DNA from 2 places in the Alteriqipengyuania triglochinis genome. Region 1 is predicted to be linked to the other one. Evidence: riboswitches for the same ligand, from Rfam matches in the RefSeq annotation. Region 1 holds a riboswitch; the other holds the start of a gene.
What was found. A riboswitch is a leader RNA that binds a small molecule or an ion and turns the genes downstream of it on or off. The one in region 1 is predicted to bind cobalamin.
Positions count from the first base shown of each region.

Region 2: another riboswitch for cobalamin. It lies ahead of ACYQ0L_RS10545 (TonB-dependent receptor plug domain-containing protein); the one in region 1 lies ahead of ACYQ0L_RS12505 (hypothetical protein).

Region 1 covers NZ_BAAHNC010000003.1:487,265-501,995, reverse strand. Annotated here, with positions in the region: gene ACYQ0L_RS12555 (TetR/AcrR family transcriptional regulator) at 1-223, shown strand, start outside; gene cobU (bifunctional adenosylcobinamide kinase/adenosylcobinamide-phosphate guanylyltransferase) at 269-772, opposite strand; gene ACYQ0L_RS12545 (cobyric acid synthase) at 769-2,226, opposite strand; gene cbiB (adenosylcobinamide-phosphate synthase CbiB) at 2,214-3,149, opposite strand; gene cobD (threonine-phosphate decarboxylase CobD) at 3,142-4,125, opposite strand; gene ACYQ0L_RS12530 (adenosylcobinamide-GDP ribazoletransferase) at 4,122-4,832, opposite strand; gene ACYQ0L_RS12525 (histidine phosphatase family protein) at 4,829-5,404, opposite strand; gene cobT (nicotinate-nucleotide--dimethylbenzimidazole phosphoribosyltransferase) at 5,401-6,417, opposite strand; gene ACYQ0L_RS12515 (DUF1636 domain-containing protein) at 6,414-6,824, opposite strand; gene ACYQ0L_RS12510 (TonB-dependent receptor plug domain-containing protein) at 6,821-8,740, opposite strand; cobalamin riboswitch at 8,913-9,104, opposite strand; cobalamin riboswitch at 9,176-9,387, shown strand; gene ACYQ0L_RS12505 (hypothetical protein) at 9,594-10,199, shown strand; gene cobO (cob(I)yrinic acid a,c-diamide adenosyltransferase) at 10,196-10,810, shown strand; gene ACYQ0L_RS12495 (cobyrinic acid a,c-diamide synthase CobB) at 10,807-12,141, shown strand; gene ACYQ0L_RS12490 (AraC family transcriptional regulator) at 12,115-12,873, opposite strand; gene ACYQ0L_RS12485 (alpha/beta hydrolase) at 13,038-13,991, shown strand; gene ACYQ0L_RS12480 (FMN-binding negative transcriptional regulator) at 13,993-14,583, shown strand; gene ACYQ0L_RS12475 (histone deacetylase family protein) at 14,583-14,731, shown strand, end outside.
Region 2 covers NZ_BAAHNC010000003.1:68,609-83,339, reverse strand. Annotated here, with positions in the region: gene ACYQ0L_RS10575 (hypothetical protein) at 1-324, shown strand, start outside; gene ACYQ0L_RS10570 (M3 family metallopeptidase) at 485-2,683, shown strand; gene ACYQ0L_RS10565 (serine hydrolase domain-containing protein) at 2,832-3,965, shown strand; gene ACYQ0L_RS10560 (ABC transporter ATP-binding protein) at 4,031-4,804, opposite strand; gene ACYQ0L_RS10555 (FecCD family ABC transporter permease) at 4,801-5,766, opposite strand; gene ACYQ0L_RS10550 (ABC transporter substrate-binding protein) at 5,763-6,587, opposite strand; gene ACYQ0L_RS10545 (TonB-dependent receptor plug domain-containing protein) at 6,584-8,527, opposite strand; cobalamin riboswitch at 8,627-8,836, opposite strand; gene ACYQ0L_RS10540 (cell wall hydrolase) at 9,023-10,126, shown strand; gene ACYQ0L_RS10535 (hypothetical protein) at 10,271-10,585, shown strand; gene ACYQ0L_RS10530 (putative bifunctional diguanylate cyclase/phosphodiesterase) at 10,709-12,649, shown strand; gene mdh (malate dehydrogenase) at 12,879-13,853, shown strand; gene sucD (succinate--CoA ligase subunit alpha) at 14,151-14,731, shown strand, end outside.

The sequences.
Region 1 (14,731 bases):
CACGCTTCTGGCCTTGCCGCCCGAGGAACGGGACGAGCAGATGCTCGCCCTTGCGCGCGACGCGGCGACTGCTGCGATCGTGGACGAGACGGCAGCTTCGCAAGAATCCGGGCTGGCTCCCCACGCGATCGCCCTGCGCGCGCACCTCGATGACACGACCGGGCTTTCGACGGCGGAAAAATCGCTGCTGCGCGAATGGCTGGAGCGCCTGATAGAGCATTGAGCTCGAACAGTGTCCGCGTCCTCGCGAGGCGGCGGAACAGATGGATTACGGCTTCAGCACCAGCGGCAGGCCAGCCGCTACCAGCACCACCTCGTCCGCATAGCCCGCGATCCGCTGGTTGAGCAGCCCGGCCTCATCGCGAAAGCGGCGCGCCAGGGCATTGTCCGGCACGATGCCGAAGCCGACCTCGTTCGCGACCAGAGCGATCGGATGACGGCAGGCGCCGATCGCACGCTCGAGCGCGTCGACCGGCACCGGCCAATCGGCGAGGATGAGGTTGGACAGCCACAGGGTCAGGCAATCGACGAGGATTGCATCGGCCTTTGCATCCGCCTCGGCGATCGCGGCCGGCAGGTCGAGCGGAGCTTCGACGGTAAACCACCGTTCGCCGCGATCTGCACGATGGCGGTCAATCCGCTGGTGCATCTCGTCGTCACGCGCTTCCGCCGTCGCGATATAGGCAAGGCGTCCGCCGATCGCTTCGCTGCGTTGTTGCGCATACCGGCTCTTGCCCGAGCGCGCGCCTCCCAGGACCAGCAGGCTCGTCATAAAGCATTCTCCCTGGCCAGCGCGATCAGCCCGTCGATGTCGAGCGCCTCTTCCAGCGTCGCCGCGATATCTTCCAGCGCCGCGTCGACGCGCTCCGCATGCGGCTCCGCATGCGAAGGAGCGTCGATCTTCGCCAGCAACGCGCGCCGCATGGGGCCCGACTCGAGCAAACCGTGGCAATAGGTGCCCATCACCCTGCCGTCGGCGCTCTGCGCGCCATCGGACCGGCCTTCGCCCAGCGCCGCGAAGGGCCGAGTGGTATCCGGACCGCGCGTCTCGCCGATGTGAATCTCGTATCCCTCGAAAGCGGCTGACATCGCTTGGCCGCGCACCTGGTTTACCCGCTTGTCGCCGGACAGCACGGTTTCCACATCAAGCAGGCCCAGCCCCTGCGCCTGTCCCGCCGCGCCTTCGATGCCGTGCGGATCGGCGATCGAGCGACCCAGCATCTGGTAGCCGCCGCAAATCCCCAGCACTGCGCCACCGCGCCGATGGTGGGCGATGATATCGATGTCCCATCCCTGTTCGCGGATGAACGCCAGGTCGGCGATGGTGGCTTTCGAGCCGGGCAGCACGATCATGTCGGCGACCGGGATCGGCGTATCGGGCGGCACCATAACCAGTTCTACCGAGGTTTCCGACTTCAGCGCGTCGAGATCGTCGAAATTGGCGATGCGCGGCAGGATCGGGCAAGCGATGCGTTTCGGGCCGGAGCTGGCGGCTGCTGCGCGTTCGAGCACGACCGCATCCTCGCTCGGCAGGTGATGCGCTTTGGCCAGCCACGGCACCACGCCATAGCCCCGCCACTGGGTCAGCTGCTCTATGGCCGCATAGCCATCGGTGAACAGCGCGGGATCGCCGCGGAACTTGTTGACGATGAAGCCGTGGATCATCGCCGCGTCTGCCGGGTCGATCACGGTGCGCGTCCCGGCCAGTGCCGCGATCACGCCGCCCCGGTCGATATCGCCGACCAGCACGACCGGCACCTCCGCTGCGCGGGCAAAGCCCATATTGGCGATGTCGCCCGCGCGCAGGTTGATCTCAGCCGGGGAGCCCGCACCTTCGACGACCACGATATCGCACCGCGCCGAAAGCCGCCGATAGCTCTCCATCACCTCGCCCAGCAGGGCCTTGCGCGCCTGCCTGAACGATCCCGAGCCCAGCGTGCCGCGCATCTTGCCATGGACCACGACCTGCGAGGTCCGGTCCCCCTGCGGCTTGAGCAGCACGGGGTTCATGTCGACATGCAGCGGCGCCCGCGCGGCCACGGCCTGCAACGCCTGCGCGCGCCCGATCTCGCCGCCTTCGGGCGTGACGGCGGCGTTGTTCGACATGTTCTGCGGCTTGAACGGCAGCACCGCGAGCCCGCGATTGGCAAGCGCGCGGCACAGGCCCGCCACCAGCACCGATTTGCCCACGTCGGAGCCTGTTCCCTGCAGCATCAGGCCAGCCATGCAGATGTTCCCGCAATGATGAGAGTTATAACCCAAGCGAGTGAGACGATCCGGATCGCCTTGCGCAAATCGCGGGGCGTCGGCTCACCGCCATTGCCGATGAAAGGCTTGTCGTGCCCTACCCCATCGTAGCTGATCGGTCCGGCAAGGCGAACGCCGAGCGCGCCCGCCATGGCGGCCTCGGGCCACCCGGCATTGGGCGAGGCATGGCGGGCATGGTCGCGCCACAGCGTGCGCCAGCCGCGCCGCCCGGTGGTGCAGATCAGGATCGCGGCGAGGCGTGCGGGCACGAAATTTGCGAGATCGTCGATCCGCGCAGCCGCCCAACCGAAATCGCGCCACGGCTCCTCGATATGGCCGATCATGCTGTCGGCAGTGTTGATCGCCTTGAACATCCAGATGCCGGGCAGGCCGAGCACCGCGAACCAGAAGACGGGCGCGATGACACCGTCGCAAAAGCTTTCCGCCAGGCTCTCGATCGCGGCACGGGTCACGCCCGCCTCTTCCAGCGCTGCGGTATCGCGGCCCACGATCATTGCTACCGCCTGCCGCGCGGCGGGAAGATCATCTCTTGCGAGTGCGACTGCCACGGCGCGCACATGCTCGATCAGGCTGCGCTGGGCGATGGCGGGAAAGGCTAGGAGCGCGACGACTGGCCATCCGTTGTCGCCCAGCGTATGCCGGACGACGGCTTGCGCGGCCCAGGCGACCAGACCGGCAGCTGCCATGACTGCGAGCAAGGTCGCGATGCCGCCGAGGCGACGTTGCCATGCGCTGTACTGGGGCCGGTTGAGAATCTCCGCGCCTGCCGAAATGATCCGCGCAAATCCGCCGACCGGATGACCCACTCGGCGGTAGAGCCAGCCGGGCCAGCCGAACACCGCATCCAGCGCCATCGCGGCGGCGAGCACCGGATCAGCCATCGCCGAGCGCCCTCGCAACACGCTGCATCTGCGCTTCGTCGGCCGGGACGCCGAAGCGCAGCCAGTCCGGACGATCGGCGAAGGGTCGCGTCAGGATATGATGCCGGACAAGGCGATCGAACAGCGCACCCGCGTTCTCCGCACGGACGAGTCGGAACAGCGGCGACGCGCCCTGCGGCTCCATCCCATGCTGCGACAGCATCTGGTCGAACTGCGCGGCGCTGGCTGAAAGCGCGGTGCGCGTCGCGCCGATCCATGCGCTATCGGCATAGGCGCGTTCGCCGATCGCGATGCACGCGCCCGACAGGGGCCAGTCGCCCAGCAGATCGCGCAATGCCGAGATGACGTCCGGCGGAGCGATCGCGAAACCCAGCCGCACGCCCGCCAGCCCGAAGAACTTGCCGAAGGATCGCAGCACGATGAGCCGCCGCGCGGGATCGACTTGCACCCCGATGCTGAGGTGCGGCATGGTGTCGATGAAAGCCTCGTCCACGATCAGCCAGCCGCCCGCCGCCTTCTGTAGCGCGAGCCATTCGCGGAGCATCGCGGGCGATGTGACGCGGCCATCGGGATTGTTGGGATTGGCGATGACGAGCGCAGTCGCCGCGTCGTCGGCGCGGGGCGCTACCACCGGGTCCGCCTGCGCGAACATCGCGGCATGCGTGCGATAGGACGGCTCGAGATAGCGCCCCGGCAGGCCAAGGATCCTGGCGATCAGCCGCAGCCCGATCTCGCTTCCCGGCAGCGCGCAGCAGAGCGACGGATCGACGCCGAAGTACGTCGCAGCGATCCCTTCCAGCCGGGCCAGCGCCGAAGGTTCAGGCAGAGCGTGCCAGTCGAGCGCAAGATCGCGCGGCACAGGCCAGGGGCACGGATTGATCCCGGTCGACAGGTCGAGCCAGTCCGCCCTCGCCCCGCCGAAATGCGCGCATGCCGCGTCCAGCCTGCCGCCGTGCCAGTCGAACGCGCCGCTCATGATGCAGCGAGCCAGGCGAGCAGCAGCACGCTCTCGACGATCTCGATCCCCGCGCCGTGGCTGTCACCCGATATGCCGCCAAGCCGAGAGCGGACCCAGAGCGCCCACAGCCCGATGGCCGGAGCCACAACCAGCAAGGCGGGCGCAGGCCAGCACAGGATCGCAGCGACGATCATCCAGCCTGCCAGATGGTACCAGCGCAGCGCGGCAGCGAATTGCGTCCCCATGCCCTCATGCAGCGGCGGCAGGGATTTGGCCCAGAGAAGTGGCCCCATGCGGGCGATGCAGCACATCGCGGGCAACACCCACAGCGCGCCGCCCTTCGACAGCGCCGAAAGCAGCGCAAGCTTGGCGCATAGCTGCAAGCCGATGGCGACCACGCCGAAGCTGCCGATATGCGGATCGGCCAGGATCTCCGAGATCCGACTGGGGTCCTTGTGCGCCCCGCCCGATGCGTCCGCCACATCGCCCAGGCCATCGAGATGCAGCGCACCGGTGATGGCTGCCCAGGCGATCACCCCCGCCGCGCCCGCGACCAAGGGATCGACGAATCCTCCCGCCCAGACCGCACCCCAGACAACCATTCCCACGATCACGCCGGTCAGCGGAAACCAGCGCATCGCCCCCGCCATGTCGCGCATATCGGCGGCGACGGCGGGGAGAGGCACGCGGGTCATGAACTGGATTGCCAGGATGAGCGACTTCATATGCGCAGCCCGACGATCTGACCGCTTGGCGGTTCGCTCCCCACGCCGCGCCAGACACGGATCGAGAGCAACGCCCCGTAAGGCAGGTCGAACGCCCAGACGGCGCGGTGGTCCAGCCCCGTAAGGATCGAGACAGCGGCACGCATCGCCCCCGCGTGCGAGACCACTATGGCGGGTCGATCAATGTCGGCAATGGCATCGCGGACCCTGCCGAGAAGCTCGCCCCACCGCTCGCCGCCCGGCGGCGGGTGCGCATCGGGATCGGACCAGAAACCCTTGAGCTGCTGCGGGTCCAGCGCGGCGGATGGCTTGCCGTCCCATGCGCCGAAGTCCAGCTCTCTCCAGCGCGGATCGATCCGCAGCGAAAGCGCGCAGGCATCGGCAATCTCGCGCGCTGCGTCGCTCGCGCGGCTGAGATCGGACGAGACAAGTAGCTTCGCACCCAGCCCCTCCGCATGCCCCACAAGCGCCCGATGCGCGCCGGGGGCAGCCGGTTCGTCATGATGCCCCAGCATCAGGCCGGTGCGCTGCGGTGGCCCGTGACGCAGCAAGTGGAGCTCGAACGGCTTCATGTCGCCCCTGCCACCGCCGCCTCTGCGAAGGTCGCCATTCGATCATGCGCCGCAAGCGCGGAGCGGACGATCTGCACCGCGACCGCCGCGCCCGATCCTTCGCCGAGCCGCATGTCGAGCGCCAGCAGCGGATCGAGCCCGAGCGCATCGAGCAGGCGACCATGCGCATCCTCGGCGGAACGGTGCGCGGCGAGGCAGTGATCGACGATCGCCGGCGCCTCTCGCGCAAGCGGCGCAATGGCCGCGCAACCAATGAAACCATCGAGCATCACCGGAATGCGCCTGTGCCGCGCGGCGAGCACCGCGCCCGCCATCGCGGCAATCTCGCGCCCGCCGAGCCGGCGAAGCGTTTCGAAAGCACTGGTGCAGGCTGCGCCATGCAATTCCAGCGCATCGTCCACGACCGCGCACTTGCGTCCCAGTGCTTCGTGATCGACGCCGGTGCCCCTGCCGACCCATGCCGCACCGTCGCCGCCCAGTGCTGCGGCACACAGCGCTGCGGCGGGAGTGGTATTGCCGATGCCCATCTCGCCGGGAACGAACAGTTCGCATCCCTCGGGAACGGAGGCAGCACCGCGGTTCAGCGCGTCGAGGCATTCCGCCTCGGTCATCGCGGGTGCCCGCGAAATATCGGCGGTCGGCGTGTCGAGGTCGAGCGCGAGGACCGCAAGGCTGGCCCCGCAGGCGTAAGTCAGCGCGTTGATCGCTGCACCGCCATGCTCGAAGTTCGCGACCATCTGCGCAGTCACCTCTGGCGGAAAGGCGCTGACCCCTTGCGCCGCACATCCGTGATTGCCTGCGAAGACGACCGCATCGATCCGCCCCAACTGTGGTCGGGCCGTTCCCTGCCAGCCCGCCATGAAGACCGCGATCTCCTCCAGCCTGCCCAGTGAACCCGCCGGTTTGGTCAGCTCCGCCTGCCGCGCGCTCGCGGCGGCGCGCGCATCGGCATCCGGCTTGGGAAGCGTGGCGAGCGCGTGCGCGAATGCGGCTGGACCGGCGAAGGCAATCATGTCGCGATCATGCCCTCGGGCGGGACGCGCACGATGAAGTGGCCTTTCACGCCTGCAGGCCAATTCGCATAGGCGACCTTGCCATGCTCGCTTTCAGCGTGATGGGCAGCGTATTCCAGGATCGCCTCGGCGCTGTCGCGATCGGGCGTAAAGTCGCCCAGGACATAGCCGATCTTGCCCGGCCCCCGCACGTGCACGGTGCAGTGCCGCTGGCACGCGAACAGGCACGGCATCTCCTCGATCGCGATAGCGCCGTATTGCTCGCTCGCGCCCTGCGCCTCGCGCAGTGCCTGCGCCAGGCGCGCGCCGCCGCGCTGCCCGTCATCGTCTTCGCGACGATCGGCGGACAGGCGGCAGGTGCTGCACACGACGATCGATGCGCCGCTGCTGGCAGGCGCCAGCGTCACAGCCGCGCCCTCAGGCCGATATGCACGCTGCGGCCGAGCGTGCCGTATCCCTTGGCGGTGACATAGTCGGTATCGAACAGGTTCTCGACCCGGCCGTAGAGCACCAGCGATCCGCTTACCTGCCATTCACCGCGCAGGTCGGTGAGCAGATAATCGTCCAGCACGTCGCCCCCTGCCCGATCGGTGCTTTCACCGGCATAGCGCAGCGCGACGCTGAGCGAATGGCCCGCCGCTGCCTGATAGCCGATCGTACCATTGGCCAGGTAATGTGGCACGCGCGGCAATTGGTCGCCGAAGGTGGAACCCTCGGTGCGATCCTCCGCTTCTACCCAGCTGAAATTGCCGCGCGCGAAGATCGCGCCGAACCGCGCATCGCCGGAGATTTCCACGCCGCGCGCATGGCTTTGGTCGACATTGTCGTAATAGCCGAAGCGCTCCATATCGCTGCCGGGAATGAAGCACTCTGCCGGGAGTGGGGACGCGGCAGGGCAATAGGCGAAATCGATCAGGTTATCGCTGTCGCGCTCGAAATAGACGGCCGAGAATGTCAGCCGGTCATCCAGCAGATCCTGCTCGACACCCGCTTCCCACCCCTTGGCATGTTCGGGCTTCAGGTCGGCGAAGCCATACTGGCTGAACAGTTGGTAGAGCGAAGGCGCCTTGAAGCCTTCGGAATAGTTCGCCCGCAACCGCGTGCCGCGATTCCCTGGCTCGAAGCTCGCGCCCGCGCTGAACACGGTGTTGTCGCCGAAGCGGGAGTGATCGTCGTAACGCACACCGCCGTCGAGGGTCAGCCCGGCGATCGGGGTGATGCGCGCCAGCGCATAGAGGCTGTTCGTTTCGGCCTGAGCGCTTGTCACGTCGACCGGCGCATCATTGTCGCGCGGGGAGGCGGTACGCATGCGCTGCTCTTCACGCTCCGCCCCGAAGGAGACCTGCACCATATCTGACAGGGTCAGATCGCCCTGATATTCGTAGCGACGCGTACGCCCCTGCGCGTCGAAGGTCTGATTGCGGACCGATCTTGCGGGATCGAAATTGTCGCGGTCTGTGCGGGTCTCGATGAAGGCGAGCCGATTGGTCAGCCGCCCGTCCAGCACGGTCGCATTGATTCCCGCGTAGGTCGCCCAGGTCTGCGTCACGCCATAGGCGCGCGTGTCGCCCGAAGAGCCGTCGAAATCGTTGCGGCCATGCGAGTAGTAGCCGCGCAGATCGGCCGATAATGCGGGTGCTAGCTTCGCGGTCAGCGTGCCGCTTGCCGATTGCCGGTCGAACCCGTCGCGCTCGGTACCGCCGGCCCGTGCAGAGATCCCGTCGGTGGTGAAGGTGCTGCCCGCGATGCGCCAGTCGAGCACCTTGCCGCTGCCGCCGACGCCCGCGCGCGCATTCAGCGTGTTGCGCGATCCGCCCTCGATCGAGACGCGGCCCTCCAGCGGGGCGGTGGGGCGGTTGGTCAGCACGTTCACCACGCCGCCGATGGCATTGCTGCCCCACAGGATCGACTGCGGCCCGCGCAGGATCTCTACCCGCTCGATATCGTCGGCGAACAGGTTGCCGAAGTCCGCGCCGCCATCGGTGGTGGAAGCATCGGCCAGCCGCATGCCGTCGACGACCAGGACGGTCTGGCCCGGATCGGCCCCGCGCACGCGCAGCGAGGTGGATGTGCCATAGCCGCCATTGCGCGTCAGGCTGATGCCGGGCGTACGCAGGAGCACATCGGACACCGCGATCGGCTGCTCCTGCTCGATCCGTTCGAGGTCGAGCACGGTTACCGACGACGACACGCGATCGATCTCGACCGGCGTCCTGAGCGCGGAGACGACGATGGTATCCTCTGCCTCCTCCGCCTGGGCGGCGGTGGAAAGCGGCAGGACGGCGGCGAGCGCCAAGATAGAAATACGATAGTTTTCGGGCATGAACATTCCCCACAAGTGACACGACGCTCCGCTTGGATCGTGTCAGGGGGAATGACGGGAACAGGCACCGCGAGGCGCACGCACCAGCCATCCCGTCCGGCACACGCCGCACGAGGCTATGGCTGTCGTTTCTCGAGGAAGACCCCGTTCGGCCGGCACACCCTGTCCGGACGAAGAACGACGGCGTCAGGCAGGTCTCCTGGCTCGCGGGTCGATGCCGGTCGGGCCGCCTTCTCGGGCCGCTTGCGCGCCCCAATGGCATGATGGCCGATGGCTCTCCGCTCACAGTTGCAGGGGCAGCCACGGTCTTGAACCGCGTTCCCTTTCAATCCCCTCTCGGGGAACCTGAAGCTTGGCACCCGGATATGGTGCGCCAGCGTGCGTGGCAAGCCCGTTTTGCGGCCGCGAGCTCTTGCCTGCGCCGCCGATCGGCCATATCAGGGAGGTGTAACGGGTGCCCGAAAGGGCTTAATCGGGAAGTCCGGCAGGCTGGTATAACCAGCCCAATCCGGCACTGCTCCCGCAACTGTAAGCCGGTGAGCGGACCGCCATCGCGCCATTGAACGGGCATCGTGCCCTTTCGAGAAGGCGGCGGTCTCCGCGTCGAACCGGCCAGTCAGGAAACCGGCCTGTTGCCGTCGTTCTTCGCCCGGGCGGGATGTACCGGTCGAAAGAGGGTCCGATCCCTTGGTGGACGACACCTGTGTGTGCGTTGGAGGGAGAGGGCCGTCATCCGGCACTCGCGATCATATGTGCGCGCCATGGCTGCTGGTCATGGTCTCCTGTCCCGTTGCCCCGGCCCTGTCGGCCGGACGCGCCGGGCAACGCATCGTTGTATCTTCGAGGGAGTCCAATGATGTCAGAACTATCCAGCCCAGCCCCGTCCGATCACGCGATCCGGCGGTTCGACATTCTCGTCTTCGCCGCGCTTGCTGTGGTCATGCTGGCGACCCGCCCGCACTCGCTGAGCGAGTTCGTGCACCTGCCCGAAACCAGCCTCGCCAGCTTCCTCGTCGCCGGGTTCTACATTCGCCCGCGCCTCGCCTTCCCCGCACTGTTCGCGCTCGCTTTCGCGATCGATCTTGCGGTGATCGGGATCGAGGGCGGGCAGAGCTTCTGCTTCACCATCGCCTACTGGATGCTGCTGCCCGCCTATGGCGTCATGTGGCTGGCGGGGCGTTTCGCCGCCGCCCGGCTCGAGGTGAAGCCTGCACACCTGCCCGCGCTCATCGCCATCGTCGCGGGCGCAGCGTTCGTTTCCAATGCCTTTTCCAGCGGCGGGTTCTACGCGCTCAGCGGGCATTTCCCCGATGCGAGCCTGGCCGGGTGGCTGCCGCGCCTCGAACGCTATTTCCCCGGCACGCTGATCGCCACGCTGAGCTGGACCGGCATCGCAGTGGTCGCGCATGTCGCGGCGCGCAGCCTGACCGGCCAGCGCGTACCGGACAGCAACCGGTGAGCGAGGCCGACAAGGAAGAGATAGACCGCCGCCACCGTGCCCGCACGGCGAAGCACAAAGAGGTGGTCGACAAACGCATTGCAGCCGCGCAGGAGGACAAGGGCCTGCTGCTGGTCCTGACCGGAAACGGCAAGGGCAAGTCTTCCTCCGCCTTCGGAATGGTCGCGCGCACGCTTGGCTATGGCCACAAGGCGGCGGTCTTCCAGTTCATCAAGGGCAAGGAGGAAGTGGGCGAGCGCGCCTATTTCGCGCGCGACCCCAACATGCGCTGGGAACGCTGCGGCGAAGGGTTCACGTGGGAAACGCAGAACCGCGACCGCGATATCGCCGCCGCCCGTGCAGGCTGGGAAAAGGCGAAGGAGGCGCTTGCCGATCCCTCGATCCACCTCGTCGTGCTGGACGAGCTGACCTATCTGGTCACCTATCGCTATCTCGCGCTCGAAGAGATCATGCCCGCGATCGAGGCGCGCCCGCCGATGCAGCATGTCGTCATCACCGGACGCGCGGCGCATGACGTGTTTCTGGAGGCTGCGGACACCGTCAGTTCGATCCGCGATGAGAAGCACGCCTTTCGCGCCGGGATCCGCGCGCAAAAGGGCATCGATCTTTGAGCGCCAGCGCAAGCTGCCCCGCCCTGCTCGTCGCCGCGCCCGCATCGGGCCAGGGTAAGACGACGGTCACCGCAGCGCTGGCGCGCCGCTATCGTGAGCGTGGCCTACGGGTTCGCGTGTTCAAATGCGGGCCGGATTTCCTCGACCCGATGATTCTCGAGCGGGCGAGCGGGCATCCGGTCCATTCGCTCGACCTGTTCATGGTGGGCGAGGATGATTGCCGCCGCCTGCTCTACGAGGCCGCATGCGAGGCGGATGTCATCCTGGTGGAAGGCGTGATGGGCCTGTTCGACGGCGATCCGTCCGCCGCCGACATCGCCGCGCGCTTCGGCCTGCCCGTGTTGGCGGTGATCGACGGTTCGGCCATGGCACAAAGCTTCGGCGCGATCGTGCACGGTCTTGCCACCTATCGCAGCGATATCGAGCTGTACGGGGCGATTGCCAATCGGGTGGGAAGCGCCCGCCATGCCACCATGCTGGAAGACAGCGTGCGCGCGCCCGTCCGGTGGCTGGGCGCGATCGAGCGCAGTGCGGATTTCGCCTTGCCCGAACGCCACCTCGGCCTGCTGATGGCAGAGGAAATCGCGGGGCTGGACGAACGGATTGCGACGTGCGCGCGAGGGCTGCCTGACGAGGTGGACCAGCTGCCGCCGCCGGTCACCTTCAGCCCCGCTGCGGATTACGCCGCGCTTCAGGCGCACCTTGATGGACGACGCATCGCGATCGCGCGCGATGCCTGCTTCGCCTTCATCTATCCCGACAATCTGGCCGTGCTTCGCGAACTGGGCGCGGACCTCGCTTTCTTCTCCCCGCTTGGCGGAGACCCCCTGCCCGATTGCGACGCATTATGGCTGCCCGGCGGCTATCCCGAACTCCATGCCGAAGCGCTGGCGAACAATCGCGCGTTTATGGATGCGCTGCGGGCCCATCACGAACAGGACAAGCCGATTCTGGCCGAATGCGGCGGCATGATGGTCTGTGCGCAGGAGCTGGAGACGATCGACGGGCAGGCCCACCCCATGGCGGGGCTCCTCCCCGGTCGCACGATCATGCAATCACGGCTCGGCGGTCTCGGCCTGCAGGAGTGCCCGTGGCCCGGCGGCACGCTGCGCGGGCACGGCTTTCACTATTCGCGGATCGAGACCGATCTCGCGCCCTTCGCCCAGACCCGCAATCCCAACGGCGGACGCAGTGAGGCGCTGTTCGTGCGCGGATCGCTGCGGGCGAGCTATGTCCATTCCTACTTCAGGTCGGGCGGCGCGGCGGCCTCCGCACTCTTCAGGCAGACTGCCGCCGGAGCCCCCTCACGGCTCGAGATATTGGCGGGGTGACTGGCCGAAGGTGCGGCGGAACATGGCGCTGAAACCGCTCGCGCTTTCGTACCCCACTTCGTACGCCGCGCGGGTGATCGACATGCCTTCGCTCAACAGGGAAAGCGCTTCCATCAGGCGGACCTGTTGGCGCCACACCGCCAGCCCCATCCCGGTTTCCGCCTTGAAAGAGCGGGTGAAGGTCCTGCGCCCCATGCCGATTTCGCTCGCCCACTCGTCGATATCGCGGTTGCAGGATGGGTCCTTGAGAAGCGCCTCGCAGACCTTCAGCAGGCGCGGATCGCGCGGCATGGTCACCTGATAAGGTGCATCCGGCATCCGCTCGATCTCTTCCAGCAGCAGTGCGATTATTCGCCCGGCGCGACCGGTGTCGGCTGCCTGCGGATCGAGCCGCGCCGTCTCAAGGATCAGCGCTTTCAGAAAATCGGAGACCTCGAAGGCCCGGCAATCGTGCCCGCGGGCGTTGAGTTCGGGCTTGAGATACAGCGTGCGCAGCGAAACCGGCCCGCGGCAATAAACCTCGTGATCGGTGTGCGCCGGGATCCACACCGCGCGCTGCGGGGGGATGACATAGCTGATATCGGGCGTGCGCACCGACATCACCCCGGCAGAGGCGTACAGCACCTGGATATGATCGTGGTGGTGGAGCGGATCGAGATATCCTGCCGGATATTCGTCGACCAGAACGACGACCGGCTGGTTTCTCGCGAGAATGTCGAAGCTGTGCTGCATTGGACCTTCGCTATTCCGGGCGGACTGAACGGCACCGGCAGATATATTGCAAGTGCGAGACAGGGCTTGGCCTGATCGTGCGCGTCATTGACCCGTCCGGAGTAGAGATGACGCCGCGCTCCCCCTAGCCGATACCGGAAGGTCGAAGGATAAAGGATTGGTCTATGGGCAAGTTCGAACCGGGCAGCGCTCAAGTCGATCCGGACATCGCCACGTTCGTTGCCAGGGTGGCCAAGGCCTATGCCGAACATAGCGCACCCGGGACAGCCGATCCGGATGACCGCCGCGCGATTGCCGAGCGCGTGCGCGAAGAGTGGCGCAGCGGCGGCCCGGCCATGGCGGAAACGCGGACATGGACCCGGCGGGGCCTGCGCACGCGCCTGCACCGCCCCGTCGAAGGGGAGGACCTGCCGGCCTTCTTCTATATCCATGGCGGCGGGTGGACGATCTTCAGCATCGACACGCACGACCGGCTGATGCGCGAGTATGCGGCGCGCGCGGGGATCGCGGTGATCGGCATCGATTACAGCCTCGCCCCCGAACATCGCTACCCTGTCGCCCTCGACGAAGTCGTCGAAGCGCTCGACTGGCTGGAGTGCGAGGGCGAGCAGATCGGCATCGATCCACGGCGCATCGCCATTGGCGGAGACTCCGCAGGGGCCAACCTTTCGGTCGCGGCATGCCTGCGGCGGCGCGATGCGGGGCGCCGGAAGCTTGCCGGCATGGTGCTCAACTACGGCGCCTTCGACCCCCGCCACCGGGACAGCTACGACATCTTCTCCGGCCCGCAATACACCCTCGAAGCCGAGGAGATGGATGCATTCTGGCGCGGCTACGTCACCAGCGAGGACGAACTCGACGATCCGCTCGTCGCGCCGATCCGAGCCGAGCTGCGCGGTCTTCCGCCCGCGTTCGTGGGCATTGCCGAGTGTGACATCCTGGCCGACAGCAACGTTGCCTTCGCCGACAAGCTGGAGTCCGCAGGCGTGCCGGTGGAGCGTGCGATCTATCGCGGGGCCACACACAGTTTCCTCGAAGCGGTGGCGATCGCCCCGCTCGCCAATCGGGCGCTTGCACAGCAGTCGCAATGGCTGGCCGAACGGCTCGGGATGTCCTGACATGGCGGGGCAAGAGCCGGACATGGCGGACCGCATCGCGCGCCTCGTCAGCGAATATCCGCTCGCCTGGGTGGTCTCGCGCGCGTTCAACGCCAGCCCCCTGCCCCTGCTGGCCGAGCGCAACTCGAAGGGCGAGATCAGCGCATTGTTCGGCCACTGCGCACGCGGCAATCCGCTCTACGAGGATTTCAAGCTCGATGCCTCTGGGCTGGTCCTGTTCAACGGGCCAGAAGGCTACATCTCGCCCCGCCATATCAGCGAAACCGACTGGGGCCCGACCTGGAACTATGCCGTTCTGCGCTTCAAGGTCGAAATCGAATTCCGGCCCGAAGAGACGCGCGCTTCGGTGGAACGTCTGCTCGATCATCTTGAAGGCCGCGAGCCCGGCCGCTGGACGACGGCGGAACTGGGCGCGCGCTATGAGGGCATGCTCGACCGGATCATCGCCTTTCGTGCACATGTGTGCGATTGGACGCCCGTCTTCAAACTGGGACAGGACGAGAAAGCGGATGTCTTTGCGCAGATCGTCGCCAATCATCCGGACCGGCAATTGACGAACTGGATGCGCGAAATGGTGGAAGGAATGGCATGATCAAGGCAGTCTTCGATGAGCGGCAGCTGGCGCACGCGCCGGTGCGCGAGCTTCATAACGGGGACTGGACCGACTATGCCGAAGTTCCTGGCCGGGCGCGCGACATCGCCGCCCTGCTGGAATGCCGCCCCCCGCGCGATCACGGCCT
Region 2 (14,731 bases), 420 kb from region 1:
GGCCTCCCGCTGCTTTACATCGATGCCCAGGGTAACCGGAAGCAGCTGACCGCGCCGGAAGATATCGACGCGACCTTTGCCGAAGTGTTCGACGACGATGTGCTGGCGCTGCTGCGCGAGGTGGATCTCGACGCGCTCACCGTCGTGCCGGAACAGGGCGCGTTCGTGAAACTGGGCTCGGTCTGGCTGGTGGTCGATCGCGACGGCGGACGCCCGCGCATCGTCACGGTCAACAAGCAGGCGCTGGGCGAAGCGGCCTCCGCCGTCCGCGAAAAGGCGCAGGCGGGCGGGGGAACCGAGGCCCCGGCCAAATCGACCGAATAGAACCTGAACATCCTACCAGCCACTGTTCAAGTGGCCGCTGCTAGGCCATGAGCCGACGCAGATTTCTGATCTGAAGCAACACCGGAGAACACGCCCTATGCGCATCCTTCTAGCCACCGCCGCGAGCCTTGCCCTGGCCGGCGGATTTCACGGAGCGGCCATGGCCCAGGATAACACCGACGTTACCACGCAAGACCATCTCGAAGGCGTAAACTACTTCGAGCTCGAGAGCACGCTGCCGTTCAAGGCGCCCGATTTCGATGCGATTTCGGAAGACGACTACATGCCCGCTTTCGAGAAGGCGATGGCGGTCCAGAAGCATGAAATCCAGCGGATCATCGACAATCCCGAGCCGCCCACCTTTTCCAACACGATCGTCGCGCTCGAAAAATCGGGCCGTCTGCTGGGCCGCGTGTCGGCGGTCTTCTTCCATCTGACGGGGACCAACACCAACGACCGGCTGGACGAGATCAATACCGAAATCAGCCCGAAGCTTTCCGCGCATTCGGACAGCATCACGCTGAACCCCGAACTCTTCGCGCGGGTCAAGGCGGTGTACGACAACCGCGCCGCGATGAGCATGCTGCCGGAAGATTCCAAGCTGCTCGAGGAAACGTACAAGAGCATGGTCCATGCGGGCGCAGAGCTGACCGATGCCGAGCGTGAGCGGGTGAAGGAAATCAACACCGAGCTTTCGACCGTGACCACCGAGTTCGCGCAGGAAGCGCGCAATTCGATGGCCGACCAGCCGGTGTTCTTCGACAGCCGCGAGGAACTGGCAGGCCTGTCCGAAAGCGACATCACCTCCGCCGCCAAGTTGGCCGAGGAAGAAGGCCAGCCCGGCAAGTTCGCGATCGCGTTGCAGAACACCACGCAGCAGCCGCTGCTGCCGACCATGGAAAACCGCGCCGCGCGCGAGAAGCTGTTCATGGCGAGCTTCCACCGCGCCGACGGCACGACCGACATCGACACGCGCGACCTCGTCGCCAAGATCGTTGCGCTGCGGGCCGAAAAGGCGGCGCTGTTCGGCGAGCCCGACTGGGCCAGCTACACCATGTATGATCGCATGGTCGAAAGCCCGCAGGCCGCGCTCGACTTCATGGGCCAGATGGTCCCCGCCCTCGCGGAAACGCAGCGCCGCGAAGGTGACCTGCTGACCGAGAAGATCGCCGAAGAAGGCGGCGATTTCGAAGTGAAACCGTGGGACTGGTATCGCTACGCCAACATGATCAAGGCGGAACGCTACCAGGTCGATGAAGACGAGGTCATGCAGTATTTCCAGCTCGACAAGGTGCTGGAAGACGGCGTGTTCTACGCCGCCAACAAGCTGTACGGCATCTCTTTCGAGAAGCGTGACGACCTGCCCGTCTACCACCCCGATGTGTGGGTCTACACGGTCAAGGATCGCGACGGTTCGGACATGGGCCTGTTCTACTTCGATCCGTTCCAGCGCGCCTCCAAGCGCGGCGGTGCATGGATGAGCAACTTCGTCGACCAGTCGTTCCTGTGGGACGAACAGCCCGTCATCTACAACGTGCTCAACATCCCGAAGGCCCCGGCGGGCGAGCCGCAGCTGGTCAGTTTCGACTGGGTGAACACCGCGTTCCACGAATTCGGCCACGCGCTGCACGGCTTCTTCGCCAACCAGAAGTATCCGAGCCTGTCAGGCACCGCGACGGCGCGCGACTTCGTCGAGTACCCGAGCCAGGTCAACGAGATGTGGGCGACGTACCCCGAAGTGCTGCAGAACTATGCCAAGCACTACCAGACGGGCGAGACGATCCCGACCGAGCTGGTCGACAAGATCGAAGCCTCGTCCAAGTTCAACCAGGGCTATGATTTCGGCGAAGTGCTCGAAGCCGCGCTGCTCGACATGAAGTGGCACGCGCTCTCGGCCGACGAAGCCGAAATGATCGACACCCCGGCCAAGGTCTCGGCTTACGAAGACAGCTCGCTGCGTGAGCTCGGCCTCGAAGTCGACCTGGTGCCGCCGCGCTACCGCACGACGTACTTCAACCACATCTTCTCCGGCCCCTCCGGCTACTCGGCGGGTTACTACAGCTACCTGTGGACGCAGATGCTCGACCGAGACAGCCGCGCCTGGTTCCTCCAGAACGGCGGCCTGACGCGCGAGAACGGCGATCACTACCGTGAAACCGTGCTCAGCAAGGGCGGCACGATGGATTACGGGAAAATGTACCGCAACTTTGCCGATCGCGATCCGGACGTGAAATACATGCTGATCGCGCTGGGCCTGGCGGAGGACGAGGCCGGTACGCCCGCGCAGACCGCCGGTGCCGCGTCCGACGGCAAGCTCCCGGCCAAGACGGTCGATGGCGACGCCCCGATCGCGGAATAGGCAAACCGCCAGGATCGCAAGATCCCGATAGGAACGGAAAGGCCGGGTCTCTGCACCCGGCCTTTTTCGTTCGACGAACGTCATGGGCGCGGTTTGACGCGCACCCTGCTTGCTGTATTACGTCACCGACACAGCAGGAGGGATTTTCGTGAAGTTTCATCTGACCGCGGCGGTTGCCGCCTTGGCGCTCGCCGGGTGCGCCGACACCCAGCCACCTGTCGCCACGCAATCGGCGGCGGGCGCGCAACGCATGGCGCTGGACGAGGCAGCTCCCGAACTGCTGGCCCGGACCGATGTGCCGAGCATGGCGGTCGGCTGGATCGAGGACGGCGAAGTGGCCTGGACCGCCGTCTATGGCGAACGGGCACCGGGCCATCCCGCGGATGAGGATTCGCTCTACAACATCGCATCGCTGACCAAGCCGATCGTTGCGGAGACGATCCTGCGGCTGGCGGCGGCGGGCACGCTCGATCTCGATACGCCGCTGGCAACGCAATTCGTCGATCGCGATCTAACCGACGAGCCGCGAGCGCAGAAAATCACGCTACGCCACGCCTTGTCGCATCGCACAGGCGTGCCCGGCAACTGGCGCCACCGGATGGAAGGCGGCAAGCTGCGGCTGGACTGGGAGCCCGGCACGAAAGCCCACTATTCGGGCGAAAACTACGTCATGGCCGCACGCTATGCGATGATGGCGACGCAAACCCGGCTCGACCTTCTCGCGGAGCAGGCACTGTTCGGCCCCGCGGGGATGAGCGATACCTTCTTCACTCCCGATCCCTCGTGGGAAGGACGCGTCGCGATGGTGCGCGACGAAGACGGTGATCTGCACGAGCCCGAAAACAGCCCGCAGGGCAACGCGGCCGACGATGTGCACACCACCATCGGCGATTACACCCGCTTCGTCGCCGCCGCGATGCGCGGCGACGGGCTGACGCCGGAGCTGGTGGCGGCGCGCGGCACGATCTACGACGATCAGACCGCGAAGGCCTGCCCCGAAGGCATCATCCCGCGCGACAAATGCCCGCAGGCCAGCGGCCACGGGCTGGGCTGGATGGTCTACGACAGCGGAGAACATCGCTTTCTTCTCCACAGCGGAAAAGATCAGGGCGTACGCACGATCGCCTTGTTCGACCCGCAGGAGCGCTTCGGCCTTGTCATCTTCACCAGCGGTGCGAACGGCCGCCAGGCGATCGCCGAGGTGCTGCGCCTGATGATCGACGACGGCCCGCTCACCACGCTGGTGCAGGCCGAAGCCGATTTCGAGAAAAGTCAGCGCTAGGCGCTGTTTGCAAACTCCGGCGGCGCGGGTTGGGCAGCTCAGCAGCCCGCGCCGCTACCGGATACTCAGATGACGAAACCCGGCGTGTCCTCGGGAGCCAGCGAAAGCACGCGGGCCCCCGGCTCGCCCAGCCAGCGCGCGCGAATCCCGAAGACTTCGCGCAGGTTGGCGGGGCAAAGCGCCTCTGGCGGCGGCCCGTCGGCGTAAAGCGCGCCATCCTTCAGCAGCATCACCCGGTCGGCAAGGTTGTGGGCAAGCGAGAGATCGTGGACCACCACCACCACGCCGCGCCCCGCTGCCGCCTGTTGCCGCAGGTGGCGGACCAGCGAGGTCTGATAGGCCAGGTCGAGCGAGGCGAACGGCTCGTCCGCAAGGATGAAGCGCGGTTCGCCCGCCAGCACCCGTGCGAGCAGCGCGCGAGCCCGCTCACCGCCCGACAGCGTCGAGACCGGGCGATCCGCAAATTCTTCCAACCCCAGCGCCGCCAGGGCGTTCTCGACCGGCTCGGCGCGGGCATCGCGATGCGCCAGCCGGCCGAGCGCGACGAGATTGCGGACTGACAGGTCCCACGCGATCTGCGGCTCCTGCGGCAGATAGCCGACCGCGCGGGCGCGGGAGCGCGGGCGCATGTCGTGCATGCGTCCGCCATCGAGCAGGGCCTCGCCGTTGCTCGGCCTGAGCACGCCGGCCAGCAGCCGCAGGAAGGTCGACTTGCCCGCGCCATTGGGCCCGCAGATCGCGATGACCTGCCCTTCCAGAATCTGGGCGGAGACTCCGCGCAGCCGCCGGTCGAGCGCGAGGTTGCACGCCTCGATCATCTTTTCACGGTGCCGCCTCATGTCAGGCCCAGCCCCCCACCGCGACGCAGGCGTAGCAGCAGCCAGAGGAAGAAAGGCGCACCGATCAGCGATAGCGCAATCCCCAGCCGCAACTCGCTGACCAGCGGCAGCATTCGCAGGACACCGTCGGCGACCAGCACCAGCAGCGCGCCCGCCAGCGCGCTCGGCACGATCAGCGAAGACGGGCGGCGATCGGTCATCGGGCGGACCAGATGGGGCACCATCAGCCCAACGAAGCCTATGATCCCGGCGACAGCGACCCCGCTCCCGATCGTCAGCGCCACCCCGATCACCAGCAGGAACAGCAGGTTCTCCATGTTCACGCCCATCGAACGCGCTGCATCCTCGCCCAGCGTAAGCGCGTCGAGTGCGGGCGCAGCGCGCACCAGCACCACGATCCCTGCCAGCGTCAGCGGCGCGGCGAGCGCAACATCGTTCCAGCTGCGATCGGTCAGCGCGCCCATCAGCCAGGTGACGATCTCGCTCAGCGCCCACGGATTGGGGGCAAGGCTGATGACGAGGCTGGTGAGCGCGCCCGCGAGGCTCGCGATCATCAGCCCGGCGAGCGTGAACAGCGCGATCCCGCCGCCGCGTCCGGCCATGAGCGCGAGCAGCGCCATCGCCGCGCCCGCACCCGCCAGCGCGAGCAGCGGGAGAAGCCAGCCGTTCGCCGCGTAGCCGAGCGAGAAGCTCAGCACCGCGCCCAGCGCCGCGCCGGGGGCGATGCCGAACAGTCCGGGATCGGCGAGCGGATTGCGCAGATAGCCCTGCATCGCCGCGCCCGACGCGCCCAGCCCCGCGCCGACCGTGACCGCCAGCAGCGCGCGCGGCAGGCGCAGTTCCGCTACGATCAGGGTGGCGCGCGCATCGTCGAGCCCGAAGATCCATGCCTTGCCGGCGAGGAGCGACAGCGGAATCGCGACCAGCAGCGCACCCAGCAGGATCAGGCTGGCGCGGCTCATCCGCGGCCGTCCCGGATGTGCGCCAGCCGCTGCGCGGCGCGGATCAGGCTCGGCCCGCCACAATAGTAGAGCTGCGGCGCGAATTCGGCGCGGCGCGTGGACAGCTTGCGCAGGGCCGGATGGTGGAGCGTGCGCGATTCCTCATCGCCGCGAGGGCCCGCATGCAGCAGCAGATCGGGCGGGTCGAGCAGTACGGCCTCCAGCGGCAGGCGGTCGCCCTGCCCCAGCCCGCGTGTCGCCTTCGCCGGACGCAGGCCGACGCGGTGCATCAGGTCGACCACCAGCGCCCCATCGCCCGGCACGATCCCGCCCGGCTGCCACAGGATGGTCGCAGGACCTTCGCGATCCGAGGGCGGCGCCGCAGCGGTCAGCGCGGCATCGATCCGCCCAACGAGGGCATCGCCCGCCTCCGGCTCGCCCACGGCATCGGCCAGATCGCGCACCTGGGCGAGGTTTTCATCGACACTGCTGGCAATGCCGAAGGTCACCACCGGAATGCCCAGCTCGTCCAGCGCGCGGCGGGTGGAAGGCGCAAGATATGTAGAGGCGACGACCATGGTGGCGTCGGCGGCGAGAATCTCCTCCACCGAACCACCCGTCGCGGGCCAGCGCCGGGCCTGCGCCAGCGGCATCGATGTGGCGGACGGATCATGGCTGTAGTGCGACACCGCCGCCAGCTTGTCCGGCGCAATCTCCGCAAGGATCGCGTCGGTGCACGGGTTGAGGCTGACGATGCGCAGCGCGTCACCATCGCGCGGGGCTGGCGGGGTCGAACACCCCGCCAGCACGCACGCGATCGCGATGGCTGCGCTGCGGATCATAGGCCGACGCGCAGCCCTGCGAAGACCCCGCGGGGCGCCTGGTTATAGCCGTCGGCGGTCTGATACTCCTCGTCGAACAGGTTCTCGACCCGCCCGAAGACCTCGACCGGGCGCTCGCCCGCGATCAGCCCCAGCGGGACCGAGACGCGCAGGTCGACGAGGGTATAGGCATCGAGGCGGGTGGTGTTCGCCGCATTGTCGAACGTATCTCCCACGATGCGCACGTCGCCGCCGATTACCGGCACGCCCGCGGTATCGGGCGCGAGCGCCCAGTCGACCGAGACGGTGCCCGCATGGCGCGGGCGGCGGGCCAGTTCGTTGCCGAAATTGGCCGTGCCTTCGCTGCGGTCTTCCGCCTCGACATAGGCATAGGCGGCGCGCAGGCTGAGCCCGGCGAACGGCGAAACACCCGCTTCGACTTCCACGCCCCGCGCGCGGGCCTGCGACACGTTGTCGTAGGTACCGAAGGGGCGATCGGTGCAGATGCCGGTGAGCGGTGTTGGGCAGCTGATGAAGGCGATGAGGTTTTCGCTGTCACGCTGGAAGGCGGTGACGCCGGCGTAGAACGGCGCGGTCCGCGTGCCGTAGGCGAGTCCGAGATCGTAGCTCGTGCTCTCTTCGGGCTGGAGCGCCTTGTTCCCATAGTCCGAAAACAGCTGGTAGAGCGAAGGCGCCTTGAAGCCTTCGCCCACGCTGGCGCGCAGGCGCAGGTTGGGCACGATTTCGTAGGTCAGGTCGCCGCCGAAGCTGGTTGCGCCGCCGAAATCGTCATGCTCGTCCTGCCGCACGCCGACATGGCCCGACAGGCCGCGGAACTCGATCCCCGCCTGCACATAGCCGCCAAAGATGCTGGTATCGGCCGAGCTGGGCGTGCCGTAGGAGGTGCTCTCGTAATCGGACCACAGGTTTTCCGCGCCGAAATTGACGATCAGCGGGCCGATCGGACGCCACTCGCCGCGCAGTTCGACCCGGTCGGAGCGCCCCTCGCTCTCGAAGGTCGCATCCTCGCCGGGCCCCGGCAGGTTGTCGCGCGACGTGTCGGAGAAGCTGTAGGCCCCGCGCAGGTAGAGCGGCCCGCCATCATAGAGGGCGCCGACCGCGCCGGAGAGCTGCTCGGTCTGCTGCATCTCCTCGGTATCGCCCAGCGCGAAGGCGGGTGCGGGAAAGCCGTCGATCTCCAGCTCGCCCTTGGCATAGCGCAGGTTGCCGAACACTTCGACGGTGCGCGAAAGATAGGCGCGGCCGCGCAGGTTGTAGGCCTGCTGCTGGAAGCCGTCGTCCTCGGTGCCGTTCGCTGCGGCCGAGAAGCCATCGGTGGTCAGGTAGCTCGCCGAACCGCCGATGAAGCCGATATCGCCCGCAATGCCGCCCTTGATGCTGGAGGCGACCGTGCCGCGCGATCCGGCTTCGACCGATCCGGCCAGTCCGGTCCGCTCCACGGTCGAGGCGACCAGCACCCCGGCCAGCGCATCGGCGCCCCACACCACGGAGTTGGAGCCGCGCAGCAGCTCTACCTTGGCGAGGTTGGACGCCCCCAGCGTGCCGAAATCGAAGCCGCCGGCGGGCGACGCGGTGTCCGCCACGCGCACCCCGTCGATCAGGACGAGGAGCTGGTCGTTCGCAGCGCCCCGCACCGAGATGCCGGTGGTCGCGCCCAGGCCGCCGGTGCGGTTGAAGGTGACGCCGGGCACGCGCTGGATGACGCGTGCGAAGTCCGGCCCCTGGATATCGGCGATTTCCTGCGCCCCGATCACGGTCACCGGCTGGCCGGTATCCTCGACCTCGCTCGGATTGCCGGTCACCGTGACGGTGATCGATTCTTCGGGCATCTCGGCCGCGTCGGAAGCCAGAACCAGCGGTGCTTCGCCGTCCGCTTCCTGCGCAAACGCAGGGGACGCCAGGCCCAGAACCGAACCGGAAAGCAGCAAGATCGTACGCATCAAAACTCCATCACAAGCATTACTGTCGCTCATGACGGAAGGCACGGGCCATGATCGCCAGCGCCTTTCCTCCGCTTCCCCGGTGCACCCCGCCCGAAGTCGAACGACGCATCGCGGGCAGGTCTCCTGGCTCCCGGATCGTAGCGGTTCCGCTGGCCTTCCCATCCCGGCGCATGTGGTCGGAACAGTGGCTGTGGGCGCGGACCGCTCCCCGGTTACAGTTGCGGGGGCAGCGAGGGGTTTGCACCCTCTTCCCTCTTAGGTGGACGAACCTCGCGGCACGCCCACACCTGCAATGCTGCCGCGCGCTTAGGCCCTTCGTCATGCAGGCGCAACAATTCGTCGCACACCGCAATCCAGGGTTAACCACGCCGGTTCATGCTTCGCATCGGGCTGTCCCGCTACAATACGGTGCATACGCAGACGGCGCGCTTGCGAAGCTTAACGCCTAGTGGCGCCCTGCCCCGCTCCATCCACCTTCCGTCAAGGATTCGCTTGCGCCAGACCCGCCGCCCAGCCCAGATCGCCCCCCGCCCCGTCGCTGCCCGCAAGGCATGGCGCGGCGTGGCGGTGCTGTGCGGCGCGCTGGCCCTGCCCGCCATGGCGGCGCAGGCGGAATGGCGGCTGCCCGAAATCGCCCCCGAAGCGAGCGAGATCGTGGCGGACAGTCTGATGGAACCGATGGCGTTCGAGAAGGCCGGGGCGAGCTTTCCGGGCTCGGCGTTCTACTTTCTGGCCGATCCGCCCGCCGCCGCCGGCACCGCCAACGCGGCGGTGGACGGGGGCAAGGGTATCAACCCGATCGGAGCGTGGAACGGCGATCCCGATGCAGCGATCGCGATCGAGGCGGCGGGTCCCGCGGCGCACGCTTTCGTCAGCCGCGGCACGGGGATCGACAAGGCCCGCGCGCTCGATTGCCTTGCCAAGGCGGTCTATTACGAAGCCGCGAGCGAGAGCGAAGGTGGCCAGCGGGCGGTCGCACAGGTGGTCCTGAACCGCGTGGCGCATCCGGCCTATCCCAGGACCGTATGCGGGGTCGTCTATCAGGGATCGCAGCGGCGCACCGGCTGTCAGTTCACCTTTACCTGCGACGGTTCGCTGGACCGCAAGCCCTCGGCAACGTCCTGGGCCCGGGCGCTGTCGGTGGCGCGCCGCGCCCTGTCGGGGCAGGTCTACGCACCGGTCGGCCTCGCTACGCATTATCACACCACCTGGGTCAATCCGTACTGGGCCCCCAGCCTCGCGCACATCGGCACGATCGGCGCGCACCGCTTCTATCGCTGGCCGGGCAATGCCAGCCGCCCCGATGCGTTCAGCGACGTCTACCGCGGGGGCGAGCCGGTGCCCGTGCCTGCCCGCGCTGCCGCGGTCAGCGAGCCCGCGCCCGATCCAATCGCCGTGGCGCGGCAATATGACGGCGCGGAAGCGACATCTGTCCCGGCGGCTTCGCCCTCCGTCGGCGCATCCCCCGCGCCGTCCGGCAGCGCGGGCGCCCGGGCGCAGACTTCGCGGCAGGACAATCCCGTGCCGACCGAAGGCCCGGGCAGCGTCCGCCCCGAATACGCCAATAGCGGGCGGTGGATCGCGCAACCAAACTGAGCCGCATCGGCAGCGGCCCGGCGGCCGCGCCAGCCCGGCAGAGCGTGGTTAATTTGCCGTAACCGTGCTTCTGCGCGAAAGATTCATGCCCGGCCTCTATTGATGCAAGGATCGATCCATCTCCCAATCGCAGGATCCTTACCGATGCCCCGCGGCCTTGCCCCCAACCGCCCCAGCTATCGCCTGTCGCAGGGCGGTTCTATCCCCGTGCGCATTCCGGAACCCGCCAACGACAACGTGCTGCCCGGACGCCCGGCGCAGGACGAAGCGGAGATGCGCGCAGCGCTGGGGCATTTCGCGCGCCATCACATGAATGCGGCGCATGACGCGCATGCGCGGGCCACGAAAGCGTTCGACGCCGGGGACGAGGAAAACTTCGTTTTCTGGGCGAATATCTGCCGCGCGCTCGACCGCAGGCTCGCCGAAACGCTTTCTTCCGCATGGGGAAACCCTGTCTGACCCAGGATCTGCCCCGCATCCCCGTTGCGATGGCCCGGATGTGCGCGCACGAGCGTGGTAACGCGCGCGTTAAGCCTTTTGTGACGGTTATTGCGTAGTGCGGTCGTTGCGATGATGTCGAGAGTGATCCGTGACGCCACCGAGACGTGGCAGCGCCTGTTAACCGGGGACGAGATGAGCGAGCGCGTCCGGCGCACGCTCGTCAGCACTCTCTATACCCAACCCCTCAGCCTGGCCATCGGTGCCGCGATCGGCATCCTGACCGCATTCGTCACCGCATTCCACGTGCCGGAAACGCCGGTGATCGTTTCGGTCGCGCTGCTGACCGTGGTGGCGATCGCGCGTATCGTGTCGTCCTACGCGCTTGCTGCGTCACCTTCCGCGTCGACGCGCATGCTCGAACTGGTGTTCGAAATCGGGGCCTTCAGCTACGCCCTGCTGTTCGGGCTGCTCGGCGCGATGACGATCCTTTACGAAGCGCCGGTCGAAGTCGTCGTCATGATGGTTTCGTGCGCACTGTGCTACGGCATGGCGATCGCCTCACGCAATGCCGGTCGCCAAGTGATCGCGCTGTGCCAGATGATGTTGAGCTTCTCACCGGTGCTCGTCGCCTGCGTGATGAACGGATCGATCGCGATGCTGATGCTCGCCGTCTCGATCCTGCTCGTGATTCCCTCCACCACCAGCGTGACGGTGAACATGCAGCGCGTGCTGAGCCGGTCGATCATCGCTGCCGAGACGAGCGAGCGGCTGGCGCGCAAGATGGAACAGCTCGCCCATAGCGACGTCGTTACCGGTCTGAAGAACCGGGCCGGCCTCAACGAGCTGCTCGTGACCCATCTGATGCAGACCGAACCGGACCAGCCGCTGGCGCTGTTCTGGCTCGACCTCGACCGGTTCAAGGAGGTCAACGACCTGATGGGCCACCAGCTGGGCGACCAGCTGCTTGCCGAGATCGCCCGTCGTCTGCGCGACAGCCTGCCCGAAGGCGCGGGGATCGCGCGCTTCGGCGGCGACGAGTTCGTGTTCTTCTGCAACGTCCATCACCGCGAACAGTGCGAAGCGCTGGCGACGCGGATTCTCGAACAGGTCATGCGCCCGATCCGGCTCGATTCCGAACGGCTCGAGATCAGCGGCTCGATGGGCATCGCGATGATGCCCGACGACGGGACCGATGCCGACCGGCTGATGCAGGCGGCCGACCTTGCGCTGTATCATGCCAAGCTCGAGTCGCGCGGGAGCCACCGTTTCTTCGATCCCTCGATGACACGCGATCTGGCGAACCGGCGCGAGATCGAGGCCGAGCTGCGGCTGGCGATCAAGCGCGACGAATTGTCGCTGTTCTTCCAGCCGATCGTCGACCTCAAGACCGGGCGCATCCGCTCTTTCGAAGCGCTGCTGCGCTGGTTCCACCCGGTCAAGGGCGAGCTGCGCCCGGCCGAGTTCATCCCGGTCGCCGAGGAAACCGGCGTCATCGTGACGCTGGGCAACTGGATCACCCGGCAGGCCGCGCTCGCCTGTGCCGAGTGGCCCGAGGATGTCAGCGTCGCGGTCAACCTCTCGCCGCTGCAGATCAAGGCTCCGGGCGCGGTGCTCGCGATCGAGAGTGCCTTGCAGGAGGCGCGCCTCGACCCCTCGCGGCTCGAGCTGGAAGTGACCGAGACGCTGTTCGTCGAAGACAACGACCAGACCGCCAGCTTCATCGAGGAACTGTCGGCCAAGGGCGTGCGCTTCGCGCTCGACGACTTCGGCACGGGCTATTCCTCGCTCGCCTACATCCACAAATATCCCTTCTCCAAGATCAAGGTCGACCGCTGCTTCGTCTCGGGCGAAGACGCCGGCCCCCGCGCGCACGCCATCATCCGGGCCGTCGCCGCACTGGGCCACCAGCTCGACATGGAGATCGTCGCCGAAGGGCTGGAGGAACAGGAGCAGGTCGACACCGTTCGTGAAGCGGGCTGCACGCTGGGCCAGGGCTATTTCTTCAGCCGCGCGGTGCCCGACTATCTGGCCGCCATGCTGCTGGCGCAGGATCGCGAAGGCGACGGACTGCGCGCTGCCTGAGACGGATTGCGCGTGGCGCAGGATCGATAATGCTCTTGCAAATCAATATCTGAAAAGCCTTGCAATCCAGCCCTTTTGCCGGTTGCAATCCCGTATCTCCAAGCCTACGTCCACTCGCCAGAAGCAGGCTTTCGCGCGCAACCCCTCGGGGACGCCGATGGAGCGTGAAGGCTTTGCACGTATGAACGGCAACCGCGGCGTCCCCGGCAAGAAGGACTGAAACGCTCCCATGGCCAATTCCGCAGGACGCAAGAAGATCGCCCTCATCGGCTCCGGCATGATCGGAGGCACCCTCGCCCATCTCGCGGCGAAGAAGGAAATGGGCGACATCGTCCTGTTCGACATCGCCGAGGGCATGCCGCAGGGCAAGGCGCTGGACCTCAGCCAGTGTGGCCCGGTCGAAGGCTTCGACGCCAAGATCACCGGTTCGAACGACTATGCCGACATCGCCGGGGCCGACGTGATCATCGTCACCGCCGGTGTGCCCCGCAAGCCGGGTATGAGCCGCGACGACCTGCTCGGCATCAACCTCAAGGTGATGAAGGCGGTCGGCGAAGGCATCAAGAACAATGCCCCCGACGCGTTCGTAATCTGCATCACCAACCCGCTCGACGCGATGGTGTGGGCGCTGCGCGAATTCTCCGGCCTGCCGCACAACAAGGTCGTCGGAATGGCCGGCGTTCTCGACTCGGCGCGCTTCGCGACCTTCCTCGCGTGGGAATTCGACGTTTCGGTGAAGGACGTGAACGCCTTCGTGCTCGGCGGCCACGGCGACACCATGGTCCCCGTCACCAGCTACACCACGATCAACGGCATCCCGGTCAACGACTTCGCCAAGATCAAGGGCGTCGACCAGAGCCGCATCGATGAAATCGTCGACCGCACCCGCAAGGGCGGCGGCGAGATCGTCGGCCTTCTCGGCAATGGCTCGGCCTATTACGCCCCCGCCACGAGCGCGATCAGCATGGCCGAAGCGTACCTTGGCGACCAGAAGCGCATCCTGCCCTGCGCCAGCTATGTCGAAGGCAAGTACGGCCTCGACGGGCTCTACGTGGGCGTCCCCACCGTGATCGGCGCGGGCGGCACCGAAGAAGTGATCGAGATCGAACTGTCGGACGAGGAAAAGAGCAACCTCAAGGTCAGCACCGACGCGGTCGAAGAGCTGCTCGAAGCGTGCAAGGGGCTGGATAGCTCGCTGGCGTGACTTGGCAACTGACCCTTGGGCTTTGCCTCTATGTCGCCTGGGTCGGGCTCCACGCCTGGCTTGGAAAAAGGCGGCATTGGGCGATCCTTGGGGTCGGTGTCGCCATCGAGTGCCTAGCATTTGCCTGCCTTTGCATCTGGGCTCTTTCGCAGAACCATAGCCCATCAACCGGAGGCGCAGTTGCATTGGCAATCCTCGGATGTGCGGCACTTTTCCTCGTCCCGGCTGCAGTCGGCGCGATTACCTTTTTGAAACATCGGAAGATCCGCATCTGATAGGCGGGCGAAGGACAGAAACATGAGCATCCTCGTAGACAAGAATACCAAGGTCATCACCCAGGGGATGACCGGTGAAACCGGCACCTTCCACACGCAGCAGGCGCTCGATTACGGGACGCAGATGGTTGGCGGTGTCACGCCCGGCAAAGGCGGCACCACGCATCTCGGCCTGCCGAATTTCAACACGGTGAAGGAAGCCGTGGCGGAAACCGGCGCGACTGCGTCGGTCATCTACGTCCCGCCGCCCTTCGCCGCCGACGCGATCTGCGAAGCGATCGACGCGGGTGTCGAGCTGATCGTGACGATCACCGAAGGCATCCCCGTGCTCGACATGGTGCGCGCGAAGGCCGCGCTCGCGGGCAGCAATTCGCGCCTGATCGGCCCGAACTGCCCCGGCGTGCTGACGCCCGGCGAATGCAAGATCGGCATCATGCCTGGCTCCATCTTCTCCAAGGGCAGCGTCGGCGTGGTCTCGCGTTCGGGCACGCTGACCTACGAAGCCGTGCACCAGACGACCAATGCAGGCCTCGGCCAGACGACGGCGGTCGGCATTGGCGGCGACCCGGTCAACGGCACCAACTTCATCGACGTGCTCGACCT